2 regions of the Microbacterium sp. NPDC090281 genome follow, and region 2 is predicted to be linked to the other one. Evidence: predicted binding sites of a transcription regulator. Region 2 holds the regulator's gene; the other holds the start of a gene.
The links. Region 2 encodes HrcA, which represses chaperone genes, less so after heat shock. Its sites were predicted from a motif close to TTNGCACTCGNNNNNNNCGAGTGCNAA; they were not measured.
Positions count from the first base shown of each region.

Region 1: groES (co-chaperone GroES) is a predicted target of HrcA. The motif match lies at 2,611-2,637, and genes of this name have one in related genera.

Region 1 covers NZ_JBIVYH010000002.1:344,084-351,015, reverse strand. The annotation lists gene ACIQTX_RS15810 (hypothetical protein) at 1-192, shown strand, start outside; gene ACIQTX_RS15805 (hypothetical protein) at 176-1,345, shown strand; gene ACIQTX_RS15800 (SAM-dependent methyltransferase) at 1,353-2,558, opposite strand; gene groES (co-chaperone GroES) at 2,723-3,019, shown strand; gene rarD (EamA family transporter RarD) at 3,204-4,133, shown strand; gene ACIQTX_RS15785 (ABC transporter substrate-binding protein) at 4,278-5,534, shown strand; gene ACIQTX_RS15780 (ABC transporter ATP-binding protein) at 5,604-6,377, opposite strand; gene ACIQTX_RS15775 (ABC transporter ATP-binding protein) at 6,374-6,932, opposite strand, start outside.
Region 2 covers NZ_JBIVYH010000001.1:2,703,854-2,710,785, reverse strand. The annotation lists gene hemW (radical SAM family heme chaperone HemW) at 1-234, shown strand, start outside; gene ACIQTX_RS13035 (carboxylesterase/lipase family protein) at 250-1,668, opposite strand; gene hrcA (heat-inducible transcriptional repressor HrcA) at 1,772-2,803, shown strand; gene dnaJ (molecular chaperone DnaJ) at 2,840-3,955, shown strand; gene ACIQTX_RS13020 (16S rRNA (uracil(1498)-N(3))-methyltransferase) at 3,958-4,686, shown strand; gene ACIQTX_RS13015 (glycine--tRNA ligase) at 4,748-6,932, opposite strand, start outside.

The sequences.
Region 1 (6,932 bases), on a different contig from region 2:
TCCGATGAGCAGTTCCCGCGGGTCTGCGCCGACGCGCTCACGATGCAGGAGCAGAGCGCCACGCTGGTGCTGAACGTGGTCGACGAGGAGAGCGGCGACGTCACCCGCCTCGAGCTTCCGACCGCGAGCAACGGGAGCTCCTCTCTGATGGTCACGCGTGTGGGAGGTGCCGACGGTGCTGGCAGAGAGTGACGCCGACGAGCTGCGGGCGCTCCAGCGCAAGGCCTACAGCCGTGATGGCCTCATGGCGGACCACGAGATGAAGCGGCTGCGCGAACTCGAAGAGCGGCGCCGATCGCTGTCGACGCCCGCGGAGTCCCCATCGTCGAGCGAGGATTCCGCAGACGAGCGGCCGGAGTCCCCGCACGATGATGCCCCGGATCAGGGGGAGGATGACGAGCAAGCGTTCGCACAGGCGGCTGATCCCATGCCGGCGACGTCGAACGCACGGAGCACCATCCGTCGTGCCCTGCGGCAGTATCGGGTGGGCGTCTCCGTGCTCGCCGTACTGCTTCTCGCCACCGGCGTCATCACCGGATGGGCGCTGTTCGCGCCACGCGCCGACGGTATCGTGCTGACGGCCGCGCAGCAGGAGCGCCGTGACGTGCTCGCCGCGGCCGACTTCGATCCCGGCTCGCTCCGTGCAGTCGCACGCGACGAGAACGCCCTGGCCTGGTACGCCACCAAAGACGATGCCACCTTCGTGTGTCTGATCCTCGATGTCGGCGAACAATCGCAGTCGAGCTGCCTCAGAGGCGGTGACGTCGGGCGGGGACTGAGCGTGTCGTTCCCCATTGCACGCGACGACTCGGACGATGACCCTTCCGGCATGGAGGGTGTGGGTGCCACGATGCTCGTCTCGACGGCGGGTGAGCCCATGGTCGCTCTGCAGCGATGGACGATGTCACCCACGTCGTCCTCACAGTTCGCTGGCGAGGAGCGTGCTCGTGCAGAAGAGCTTGCCGACCAGGGATTCGCCTTCTCGATCGCGATCCTCGGCTACTTCCGTTCGGCGCCCGTATGGATCGGCGACCGGTTCTCGGAGCAGGGCGATATCGAGAAGTGCCTCATCGTCGATGCCCGTGACCAGACGACGTGCATGCCCCTCGCCGCGGCGTTGGAGTCCGGGATCGGGACCCGGGTCGACGACGTCGGCGTAGCCGACGGTGCGGTGGTCGGTTCGTCGATGCTCGAGGCGAGGTTCACGAGGTGGCAGACCCCGTACCTGGTCGTCACCGCAGCGCCTGCGCAACTCAGCGTCACTCCGGGGGATTCCGTTCTCGTGGAGGCCCCTCCCGGTGATCCGATCGAGGTCGAGCCACCGGGGCGCGGTACGGGCGGCTGAGCGCTGATCAGCCTGCGGCCGGCACCCGGTCGGAGAGGATCGCCAGACGCTTGTCGCCCACTCGTGCGAGGATCAGCGTCGCCTCCTCATCGCCGCGCAGCACGAGCTTCTTGCGGAACGTCGCAGGGTCCACATCGACCCCGCGCTTCTTGATCTCGAGGCGTCCGATGCCGTGCGCCTTCAGTGCGGCACTGATCGCCTTGGGGCTTGCCGGAAGGGTCTCCCGCACGCGGAAAGACTGCACGAACGGGCTCGTCAGTGCCGTGTCCGATGTCAGGTAGGCGATGTGCTCGTCGAGCATCCCGGCGTCGAGGCTCCTGGCCACGTCGCCGATCAGGCGTGCGCGGATGACGGCCCCGTCCGGCTCGTGCAGGAAGGCTCCGAGCTCGCGCACCGGTTCGTCGGTGGCGTCTGCGGGCGCGGTCAGTTCGTGCGAACGGTCGTCGCGGATCACGAGGGCCGAGCGGCGCACTCCTTCTCTGGCGAGGACACCGCTCCAGACGACGAGTTCGACGACGCTGCCGTCGGCGCTGACCCACTGTGCCTCGGCGTCGGAGGGGAGCGTGTCGCGGTCGTGGGCTGGTCCGAGCTTGATGCCGGTCGGATGGCGGGCCGCGACGTCGAATGCCCAATCCAGCGAGGGCGAGTAGTCGTCGGCGGAGACGCGCCGGGTCTCGCTGTGTCCGGATGTGCGTCGGGCCGGATCCATCCAGATCGCGCGGGTGCTCGGGCTCTCCGATGCGGGCAGGGCGTCTTCTGCGGTACCGTGACGCACCACCGCGCTGTCCCCGAACGGAGCCAGGTTGTAGGCGGCGATCGCTGCGGTGACCTCGTCGGCGTCGACGGCCAGCACGTCGAGTCCTGCTCCGGTGAAGGCGAGGGAGTCGCCCCCGATGCCGCAGCCCAGATCGGCGACCCGGGTGAGGCCCGCGCTGCGGATCCGCTGCGCATGCCGGGCGGCGACGCCGAGCCTGGTCGCCTGCTCGAGGCCCGCGCGGGTGAACAGCATCCGCGCCGCGAACGGTCCGAACTTCGCCGCCGCTTTGGAACGCAGATGAGCCTGCCCGACGACGGCGGAGACCAGTTCGGGGGAGTGCCCCTCGGCGCGCAGCCGCGAGACGGCCCTGGCGACGTCGGCGGTCGATCCGATCGGTCCGACCGCATCGAGCAGCTCGAGACCGGCGGGGGTCAGCAGGGCACGCAGCTCGGACATCTCCACGCCCTCAGCCTAATTCCCCGCTCGGTGAGTCGAACCGAGGCGCGCACTGGCACTCGCATTGCATGAGTGCCAGCGGAGCGCCTAGACTGGATTAGCACTCTCGGGTTGAGAGTGCGAACAAGTCTTTCGTGTCAGCGTCAAGAAAGAAGAGGTAGACCGTGTCGGTTTCCATCAAGCCGCTCGAGGACCGCATCGTCATCCAGCAGGTCGAGGCCGAGCAGACCACCGCGAGTGGCCTGGTCATCCCCGACACTGCCAAGGAGAAGCCCCAGGAGGGCGAGGTCGTGGCTGTCGGCCCCGGCCGCATCGACGACAACGGCAACCGCGTTCCGATCGACGTCGCCGTCGGCGACCGTGTCCTGTACAGCAAGTACGGCGGCACCGAGGTGAAGTTCGGCGCAGACGAGTACCTCGTCCTGTCCGCTCGCGACGTCCTCGCGGTCGTCGTCCGCTGATCTGCTGAACCCGGCTTCCGGCCCTTCTCGAAGGGTCAGGGCCATGGTCCTCGAAGGGGGCTCGGATGCGTATCGCATCCGAGCCCCCTTCTGCGTCCGCCAGCGGCCATCCGTTTTCTGCCAAACTCCGCCGGGCCCACCGCACGGGAAGTTCGAGCACTCGGGGCGGGCATAGGGTTGTGCGGTGACTCCCGAGACGACCCGTGCGACCCAGACAGCCGGAGTCGCGTACGCCGGAGCCGCCTATCTCCTCTGGGGTGTGCTTCCCCTCTACTTCCTCCTCCTGCTGCCGACCGGGCCCTGGGAGGTCGTGGCGTGGCGGGTGCTGCTGTCGTTCGTCTTCTGTCTTCTGCTGCTCACGGTGATGCGTGGTTGGGCGGCGCTGGGGGTGATCCTCCGCCAACCGAGACTGCTGGGGTGGACGGCGCTCGCAGGCCTCCTGATCTACGTCAACTGGCAGGTGTTCCTGATCGGGACACTCAGCGGCAACGTGATCGAGACGAGCCTGGGCTACTTCATCAACCCGATCACGACCGTGCTGCTCGGAGTCTTCGTACTGAAGGAACGCATCCGCAGACTGCAGTGGGCGGCCATCGCGATCGCGGCGATCGCGGTCGTCGTGATCGTCGTCGCGTACGGCGACGTCCCGTGGATCGCCTTGTCGCTGACCGCCTCCTTCGGGGTGTACGGGCTCATCAAGAAGAAGATCGGCCCCGCGGTCGACGCGGTCAGCGGCCTGACCCTCGAATCGTTCTGGCTGATCCCGATCGCGGTGGTTCAACTGATCGTCGTCGCACAGACCACCGGAATCACGATGGGAACGAACGGGTGGACGCACGCCCTGCTGCTCGCCTTCGCCGGGGTCGCGACCGCCGTGCCCCTTCTTCTCTTCGCAGCCGGCACCCGCCGGATCAACCTCACCGTGATCGGGATGATCCAGTTCATCACCCCGGTGATGCAGTTCCTCATCGGCCTCCTGGTCTTGAACGAGCCGATGCCGGCCGAGCGCTGGGCGGGCTTCATCATCGTGTGGATCGCGATCGCGGTCTTCGTCGTCGATCTGCTGCTCAATGCGCGTCGCGGGCGCAGGATCCCGCAGGTCGCCGCGGTCTGATCCCGAGGCTCATCAGCGCGGAAACCCGGTGTCGGATCGTTAACGCACCGAGATACTTGCGACCCCTGCGCGCAGACCTCACGGCCTAGTGTTAGAGCACCCGATTGTGGTCACAATCCACGTTCAGTTACGCAAGGGAGCATCATGAACGCATTGAAGGGCTCGCGCACAGCGAAGGTCTTCGCCGGGATCGCACTGATCAGTGCATCCGCCATCGTCATCGCCGGCTGCAGCAGCACGCCGAGCTCGGAGAACGGCGGCAGCGACAAGCCAGCTGCCGACCTGACGCTCAAGCTCGGATCGCTGCTTCCGCAGACGGGTTCGCTGGCGTTCCTCGGCCCGCCCATGGAGTCCGGTGTCGGACTCGCGGTCCAGGAGGTCAACGACGCTGCCGCCGGAGTCACCATCGACCTGACGGCCGAAGACGAGGGCGACACAGACACCAAGGCCTACGAGACCTCGATCACCAAGCTGCAGGGTGCCGGCGTCTCCGCCATCGTCGGAGCCGCCGCTTCCGGTGTCTCCAAGCTCATCCTCGACGGCAACGTGAGTGCGGGGATCCTGCAGATCTCGGCCTCGAACACGTCGCCCGACTTCACCACGTGGGACGACAACGGCCTGTACTTCCGTACCGCCCCCAGCGACCTGCTCCAGGGTGAGGTGCTCGGCAACCTGATCGCCGAGGACGGAGCCAAGACGCTCGGGATCATCTACCAGAACGACGCTTACGGCACCGGCCTGAACGACGCCATCACGTCGACGTTCGAGGGCACCGGTGGCGAGGTCGTCGAGTCGGTCTCGTTCAACGTCGGTGATGCGCAGTTCGACGCACAGGTCGAGTCCATCAAGGCTCAGAACCCCGACGCTGTCGCGATCGTGTCGTTCGACCAGTTCAAGACCATCGCGCCGCTGCTGGTGAACGCCGGCATCTCGGCCGACAAGTTCTACATGGTCGACGGCAACCTGTCCGACTACGGCACGGAGATCCCGGTCTCGCTCGAAGGCGCGCAGGGAACCAAGGCCGGTCCGGCACTCGCAGATGACTTCACCGACCGGCTCCAGGCCTACTGGACCGGTGAGGGCAACCCCGAGGTCAAGGACTTCACCTACGCGGCTGAGGCCTACGACGCCGTCATCCTCGTGGCGCTCGCCTCGCTCGCGGCCGGTTCCACCACCGGCACGGACATCGCAGGCAAGATGCAGGAAGTGTCGGGCGGCTCCGGTGACGGCAAGGAGTGCACCACCTTCGCCGAGTGCGCCAAGATCATCAACGACGGCGGTGTGGCCGACTACAACGGGTACTCCGGCGACATCACGTTCGATGAGGCAGGCGACCCCCAGGGTGCCTCGATCGGTATCTACAAGTACGGTGCCGACAACATGATCACCCGCACCAACTGATCTCAGGATCACATGACGAAGGCCCCGGATCTGATCCGGGGCCTTTGTCGTGGGTGCGGGCTGCGCGGCTCAGGCCGCGTCGGTGCCGAGGGTTCCGAGGTAGAGACCGATCACCTTCGGGTCGTTCAGCAGATCCCGACCGGTGCCTTCGTGGGCGTCCTTGCCCTGATCGAGCACATAGCCGCGGTCGCAGATCTGCAGACAGCGGCGGGCGTTCTGCTCCACCATGATCGTCGTGACGCCGGCCTTGTTGATGTCGGAGACCCGGATGAACGCATCGTCCTGACGCACGGGGGAGAGGCCTGCTGACGGCTCGTCGAGGAGCAGCACCGACGGGTCCATCATCAGCGCGCGCGACATGGCGACCATCTGACGCTCGCCGCCGGAGAGAGACCCGGCGCGCTGTTTGAGGCGCTTGCCCAGCTCGGCGAAGATGCCGGTGACGAACTCGAGCCGCTCCGGGTAGATCTTGGGGTTCTGATAGAGCCCCATCTGCAGGTTCTCCTCGATCGAGAGCGATGGGAACACGTTGTTCGTCTGCGGCACGAAGGCCACCCCGCGCCGGACGAGCTTGTCGGCCTTCAGGCCGACGATGCTCTCGCCTTTCACCGTGATGTCGCCGCTTCGCACGTTGACCAGTCCGAAGATCGCCTTGAGCAGAGTCGACTTGCCGGCGCCGTTCGGACCGATGATGCCGATCAGCTCACCCTGGCGGGCGACGAGGTTCGCGCCGTTGAGGATGTTCACGCCCGGGAGGTATCCGGCGTGCACGTCCTTCAGCTCGACCACGATGTCGTCGGGTGTTGCGGCCTGTGGTGCGTTCGTCGGCGTTTCCGCGCTCATACGGCGCCCTTCCCGTCGGTGCCGGGGGCCGTATCGCTCGCTTCGAGCTCGGCCTCGGCTTCTGCTTCGATCTTCTCGCGGAGGCGGATCGCGGTGGCATCCTCGAGCACCGGGATGCGCCCGGTGACGGCTCCCAGGTCGAGATCCTGGTGCGCGCCCAGGTAGGCGTCCACGACCGCGGGGTTCTCCATGACCTCGTCGGGAGGCCCCTCCGCGACGACGCGTCCTTCGGCCATCACGATCACCCAGTCGGCGATGTGGCGGACCATGTGCATGTCGTGCTCGACGAACAGCACGGTCATCCCCTGCTCCTTGAGGTCGAGGATGTGGTCGAGCAGCGACTGCGTGAGGGCGGGGTTGACGCCGGCCATGGGCTCGTCGAGCATCACCAGCGTCGGATCGCTCATCAGCGCTCGCGCCATCTCGAGGAGTTTGCGCTGACCGCCGGACAGCGATGCGGCGAAGTCCTTCTCCTTCGCGTCGAGCTTGAAGCGTGCGAGCAGTTCTCGCGCCTTGCCCTCGATCTCGGTGTCCTGCGCCCGCCACAGGAACGGG
Region 2 (6,932 bases):
GCCGGTACGGAGCGTCCTGACGACGAGTCGAGGACGCTCGAGCGCATTCTGCTGCTCAGTCGGATCCGCGAAGGGATCGCCGTCGACGACGTGCCGAGCGCCAACCGGAACAGGGTCGCCGGCCTCATGGCTGATGGCCTCGTCGACCCGGTCGCCGCTCTCCACGGCCGTATTCAGTTGACCCTGCGTGGTCGCCTTCTCGCCGACGCGGTGGTGCGGGAACTGACGGACTGACGGCTGCCGCCCGGATCAACCGGGTAGGAGGTCCAGTCCTGCTGTGCGGCGCTGCGCGACGGTGGCGCTTTCCGTGTCGAACACACGCGTCGTGCGGCCGGGCCCGAAGGCGGGCCATCCGGGATCGCCATCGGTGATGAAACCGATCCAGGCCTTGTTCATCTCGACTGCGAGCTGCTGCGGGGCATCGGGCCCCGCCATGCGCTCGGCCTCCTCGTCACGGAGCCCGTCGAACACGAATCCGAGCTCGAGCGCGTGAGCCGCCCGCAGATCTCGCACCGGACTCTGCCACGCGAACTCGTAGACGTGGGTCGTGTGCGGACGTGCGGCCGCCACGCGGGTCAGCGGCGCACGCAGCATCATGTCCGTGACGAGCTGCCCGAACACCTCGCCGGTGCTCGCTCCCGGGAACGCGGATCTGTACTCGGTGACCGCGCGACGAGGGATCCGGGAGAGGAGGCGCGCCGCCTGCAGCTTCAGCTCGCTGATGCCGGCGAGCGCCTCGGGCGGGAACCAGAGCCGATACTCGTCGGTGTTGCTGCCGATCAGCAGCGGGGTGTCGATCTCGCCAAGCACCTCGTGCGGAGAGCGCGGGAGGCTGTCCTCGTCGATCGCGAACTGGAAGCCGGGGGCGCCGCCGAGGGGCGACGAGCCCGCAGACTGCGCCCTGCGTGCCTCGAGCAGTTGCTCGGGAGTCAGGGCGACGAATGAATCGCGGTCGGCTCTCACGCCGAGCCGCTTCGCGAGCTGCGCTGTCACGCGCCCTGCCTTCTTCGCGGTCTGTGCCTGGAGCGGGCCTGACTCGATGATGGCTCGGGCGACCAGCGGACGAGAGTCGTCTCGGGCGAGGAGGCCGGCGACGATCGCGCCGCCGGCGGACTCGCCCATCACCGTTATCCGTGCCGGATCGCCGCCGAAGGCCTCGACCTCCTGATGCACCCACGCCAGCGCGGCGGCGGCATCGCGCAGGCCGAGATTGCGGGGCGCGCCTTCGAGCACCGAGAACCCCTCCGATCCCAGGCGATAGTTGATGGAGACGAAGACGATGCCCGCTTTCGCGAACACCGTGCCGTCGTAGAGCGGCAGTGCCGCCGTACCGCGTTCGAGCGCACCGCCATGGATCCACAGCAGGACAGGCGCACCGGATCCCTCTGCCGGGGCCCAGACGTTCGCCGTGAGGATGTCGTCGCCGTCGATGTGCACCGAGCCCAGGAGCTCGCCGATCGCACCCGAGTACGGAACCTGGGGCGGCGTGGGACCGAACTGCGTCGACTCTCGCACGCCCTCCCAGGCCACGACCGGTTGCGGAGCGCGGAACCGGTTCTCCCCGAACGGGGCCTGGGCATACGCAATGCCGAGGTAGCGGACGATCCCGGCCTCCTCGGTGCCGCGGACGATGCCGCTGGACAGGGTGGCCTGGGAGGAGGTGGTCATGAGCGTCATCCTAGGGTCGTGCGCCCGCGGTACGGAAAATCCCGAGCTGCACGGGGTAGGATTGGCACTCTGAACGTCCGAGTGCCAGCGGAAGGGAAGGGCGATGGTCACAGAGCGAGGACTCCAGGTTCTCCGAGCGATCGTGCAGGACTACGTCGAAACCCACGAGCCCGTCGGCAGCCGCTCGATCGTGGATCGGCATTCGTTCGGCGTCTCCGCCGCGACGATCCGCAACGACATGGCTCTGCTCGAAGACGAAGAGCTCATCACCGCACCGCACACCTCGTCCGGCCGTGTGCCCACCGACAAGGGCTACCGCGTGTTCGTGAACCACCTCGCCCAGCTGCGGCCGCTTTCAACCGCCCAGCGCACGGCGATCGAGTCGTTTCTCGGCGAGCCCGCCGACCTCGATGACCTGATGGTGCGCACGGTGAGAGTGCTCACGCAGCTGACCGGTCAGGTCGCTCTCGCCCAGTACCCGTCGTTCGCCCGCGCCCATGTCTCGCACGTCGAGCTCGTGGCGCTGGCTCCGAATCGACTCCTGATCGTTCTGGTGACCGATGCGGGCGGAGTGTCGCAGCGCATGGCCGTCGTCTCCGAGGCGATCGACGATGCAGCACTTGCGGTGTTGCGCGGGCGGCTGTCCGCGTTGATCACCGGGCAGGCCATCAGCGACGCCTCCGACCGACTCCAGACGCTGCTCGCTGCAGAGGAGACGCCTCAGGACCTCGTCCTGCGCACGGTCGCGGTCGTCGTCATGGACGAGCTCGGCAGCTTCCGGCAGGAGCGGCTGGTGATGGCGGGAGCCGCGACCCTCGCGCGTCGGGAGCAAGACTTCCGCGGCAGCATCCATCCGCTTCTGGAGGCGATCGAAGAGCAGGTCACACTCCTGCGGCTGATGAGCGAGATGGTGACGGATGAGCACGGGCTCGCTGCCAGCATCGGCACCGAGAACGCCCCGTTCGGTCTCGGTGAGGCATCGATCGTCGCCAGCAACTACGCCGCGCCCAGCGGCACGGCGCGAGTCGGCGTGATGGGCCCGACACGGATGGACTACCCGAGCAACCTCGCAGCAGCACGGGCCGTGGCCCGTTACCTGTCGCGGATGCTCGACGAAGACGAGGCCGGCCGCTGAGGCGGCCGCCGACAAGACACACGCAGAAGGGCGATTGTGGCGGACCATTATGAGGTTCTCGGGGTGTCCCGAGACGCTTCCACCGACGAGATCAAGAAGGCGTATCGACGCCTCGCGCGACAGCTGCACCCGGATGTGAACCCGGGAGAAGACGCTTCCGAGCGCTTCAAGCTGGTCACCCACGCGTACGACGTGCTCAGCGACGACGAATCGCGTCGCCGCTACGACATGGGCGGCGGAGACGGCGCCGCCGGCAACTTCGGCGGGTTCGGTGGCTTCGGCGACATCTTCGAGACCTTCTTCGGAGCCTCGCAGGGCGGCGGGCGCGGCGCGCGTCCGCGTTCGCGTCGAGAGCGCGGGCAAGATGCCCTCGTTCGCGTGACGCTCGACCTCGGTGATGTCGTGTTCGGCGCACACCGTGACATCGACGTCGACACCGCCGTGTTGTGCGAGACGTGTCAGGGCTCGTGCTGCCAGGAGGGCACGTCGCCCGTCACCTGCGACATCTGCGGCGGCTCCGGCCACGTGCAGCGTCAGGTGCGGAGCCTGCTCGGCAACGTCGTCACCTCGCAGCCCTGCGGTACCTGCGAAGGCTATGGCACGACGATCCCTTACCCCTGCGGTACCTGCGGCGGTCAGGGGCGCGTACGTTCGCGCCGCACGGTATCGCTCGACATCCCGGCCGGCGTCGAGACGGGGCTTCGTCTGCAGCTGCCCGGTTCGGGCGAGGTCGGAAAGGCCGGCGGGCCGAACGGCGACCTGTACGTCGAGGTCACGGTGAATCCGCACGCCGCGTTCAGCCGAGATGGCGACGACCTGCTCGCCACCCTCGAGGTGTCGATGACCGACGCGATCCTCGGCACCGAGACCAAGATCCAGGGACTGGATGGCGAAGTCGACCTGGAGATCCGCCCCGGCGTGCAGTCTGGTGACGTGCTCACGATCAAGGGCCGCGGAATCACACCTCTGCGAGGAACGCAGCGCGGCGACCTGCGCGTCGGCGTGCAGGTGCTGACGCCCACCAAGCTCGACTCTGCGCAGCGCGCGCTGATCGAGGACTTCGCGAAGAAGGCGAAGTCGCCGGCGCCCGAGCTCGCGCAGTTCCAACAGGGACTCTTCTCGAAGCTTCGCGACCGCTTCCGCAGCCACTGATCATGGCACTGCACTTCCTGGTCGAGTCGTCGACGGGCGCCGGTGTCGGCGACGTCGTGTCGTTGACCGGTGCTGAGGCGAAGCACGCGGCCGTCGTGCGGAGGCTCCGCGTCGGCGAAGCGGTCACGGTCGGAGACGGCGCCGGGGTGTGGCTCACGGGGGTCGCCGAAGAGGTGTCGCCGACTCGAGTCGAGGTCCGTATCGCGGAGCGCACCGATCACCCCACTCCAGCGCCGCGGATCGTCCTGGTCCAGGCGCTCGCGAAGGGTGATCGCGATGAACTCGCCGTGCAGGCCGCGTGCGAACTCGGCGTCGATGAGATCGTGCCGTGGCAGGCAAGCCGCAGCGTGTCGCGCTGGGAAGGCCCGAAAGCAGTGAAGGGTCGAGAGCGATGGGCGAGCATCGTGCGCGAAGCGGCCAAACAGGCGCACCGTGCCTGGGTTCCTACGGTCTCGGCGCCCGTTTCGACGGCGGAGCTTGCCGCGCGGACCGCCTCCCAGCGCGTACTGCTACTTGATCCGAGCGCGCCGACCCGTCTTTCGGAGCTCGAGCCCGACGGTCGTGACATCGTGCTGGTGGTCGGTCCCGAAGGCGGCATCTCGGATCACGAACTCGCGATGCTCTCCGACGCCGGAGCCGAGCGCGTGCTGCTCGGCTCCACGGTGCTGCGCACATCGACGGCAGGGCCTGCAGCGATCGCCGTCCTCTCTGTGGCGCTCGGACGCTGGTGATGCGAAGAGGGTGCGCGTCCGACGGACGCGCACCCTCTTCGTCGTGAAGACGATCCGGAGATCAGGGCACGAGCGGCTTGAGCTCTGTCCATTCGGCGAGCGTGCGGGCGCGTGCGGCGATCACACCGACCAGTCCCAGTCGCACCCGTCGGATCTGCGGGTCGTCGTCGAGAACGCGCGCGTCGTTGAAGAAACGATCGATGTGCGGAGCGAGCTCGCGAAGTGCACTCAGGAAGCCCTCGATGTCGTCCTCTTCGCCCAGAGCATCGTCGAAGCGGCGGACTTCCGCAGCGAACGCGGCGTCTCCGGCGTCTCCACCCTCGATGATCTCTCCGACCACGTCAGCAGGTGCGATGTTGATGACTCGCAGCAGCGCCTCGAACTCCGCAGTGAAGTTCTCCGAGGCGAGCCAGGATTCCAGAGCGCTGATCGTGCGATCGGCCGCGCTCGGACTGCCGACGGCCGGGAGCGCGGCCCGGACTATCGCGATGTCGTGGCCCTCGGAGACGAGCTGCTGAGAGTAGCGCTTCTCGAGCACATCCACCACCGTAGCGCGGACCTCGTCGGACACCTCCAGTCCCTGGGCGGACAGGCCGGACGCCGCGTGAGCGATGCCGGTGTCGATCGTGATGCTGATGCCCGGGCGGCTGCGGAGAACGCCGATGATGCCGCCGGCGATCCGACGGATGCCGAACGGGTCTGAGCTGCCGGTCGAGCTGATCCCCACGGTCGTGAGACCGGTAAGGAGATCGAAGCGGTCGGCCAGCGAGAGCACGGCGCCGGGCAGGGTCTCGGGCAGCGGGGCTCCGGAGAAGCGCGGGCGCTCCATCTCTTCGAGGGCGATGCTCGTCGCCTCATCGAAGCCGGCCCGCCTCGCGTATTCCTCGGCCATGGTCCCTGCAAGACCCGAGAACTCGATGACGAGCTGAGAGGCGAGGTCGAACTTCGCGACGGCACCGGCCTTCTGCACGATCACCTTCGATGCCGCATCGAGCTCAGCGATCTCAGCGAACTCCGCGGCGAGGGCGTCGATCCGTCGCGAACGGTCGAGGAATGAGCCGAGGCGATCCTCGACGAGCAGTTTTTCGAGCATCAGCCGGAACTCCGACGGCGTCTTCTCGAGGTCGGCGCGCCAGAAGAACTTCGCGTCTTCGAAGCGCGCACGCAAGACGTTCTCGTTGCCGCCGCGGACGACGTCCTCGTCGAATGGGCCATTGGCGACGATGATGAAGGAGTTGCTCAGAGCTCCATCGACCCAGATCGGAAGGTAGCGCTGGTGCTTCTTCATGACGGTCGTGAGCACCGAGGACGGGACTTCGAGGTACTCGGGGCTGAACGAACCGAGAATCGGGCCAGGAGCCTCGACGAGATCCGTGATCTCGTCGATGAGTTCCGCGTCGGTCTCCGCGTCGATCGCGCCGCCGACGGACGCCGCAAGCCTCTCGGCGGCGGCGACGATGACCGCACGTCGCTCTGCGCGGTCGAGGATGATCTGCTCGTCGCGGAGGATCTGGTCGAAGTCCTCGAGCGAGCGCACCTCGCGCACAGGAGGCTCGCTCGTTCGCAGAACGCGGGTGCTGCGCGAAGAGGCGACAGCGGAAACGGCGAGCGGGATCTCGACAGTTCCCCAGAGGGCGAGGAGCCAGCGGATCGGACGGACGTAGGTGAGCTCTGGGTCCGACCAGCGGATGTTCTTGTGAGCGCGGAGGCCTACGACGACCTGCTCGAACACGGTGGAGAGGACTTCTGTCACCGGACGCCCTGGGAGTGTGCGGGTGACGGCGACATGGCGGACACCGTTGACATCGACCTCGACGATCTCACCAGGGTCTGCGGCGTTCTTGCGGAGGAACCCGTTCAAGGCGTTCGTGGGAGCGCCGGCGTCGTCGAAAGCCGCCGCCCAGCGCGGACCGCGAGCGACATGCTCGAGTTCTGCTTCGACGGCCGGGACGCCGGAGAGGCGCACGACCACGCGTCGCGGCGTGCTGTCGACACGAAGATCATCGAACGCGAGGCGAGTCGTCGCGAATGCTCCCTGGAGAAGCTCGCGCACGCTTTCGGCGATCGCCGGGACTTCGGAGGCGGGCAGTTCTTCGAGGCCGATCTCGAACAGGACATCGGCGGGGGAGGCGTCAGGTGCGACCGCGGCGGCATCGGCTCGCACCGCCTTCTCCGAGACGGTCGACTCTCCGAGGGGGTGATCCAGTTCGTCGCGGATCTCGACCCAGAGCTGTGCGCAATCACGG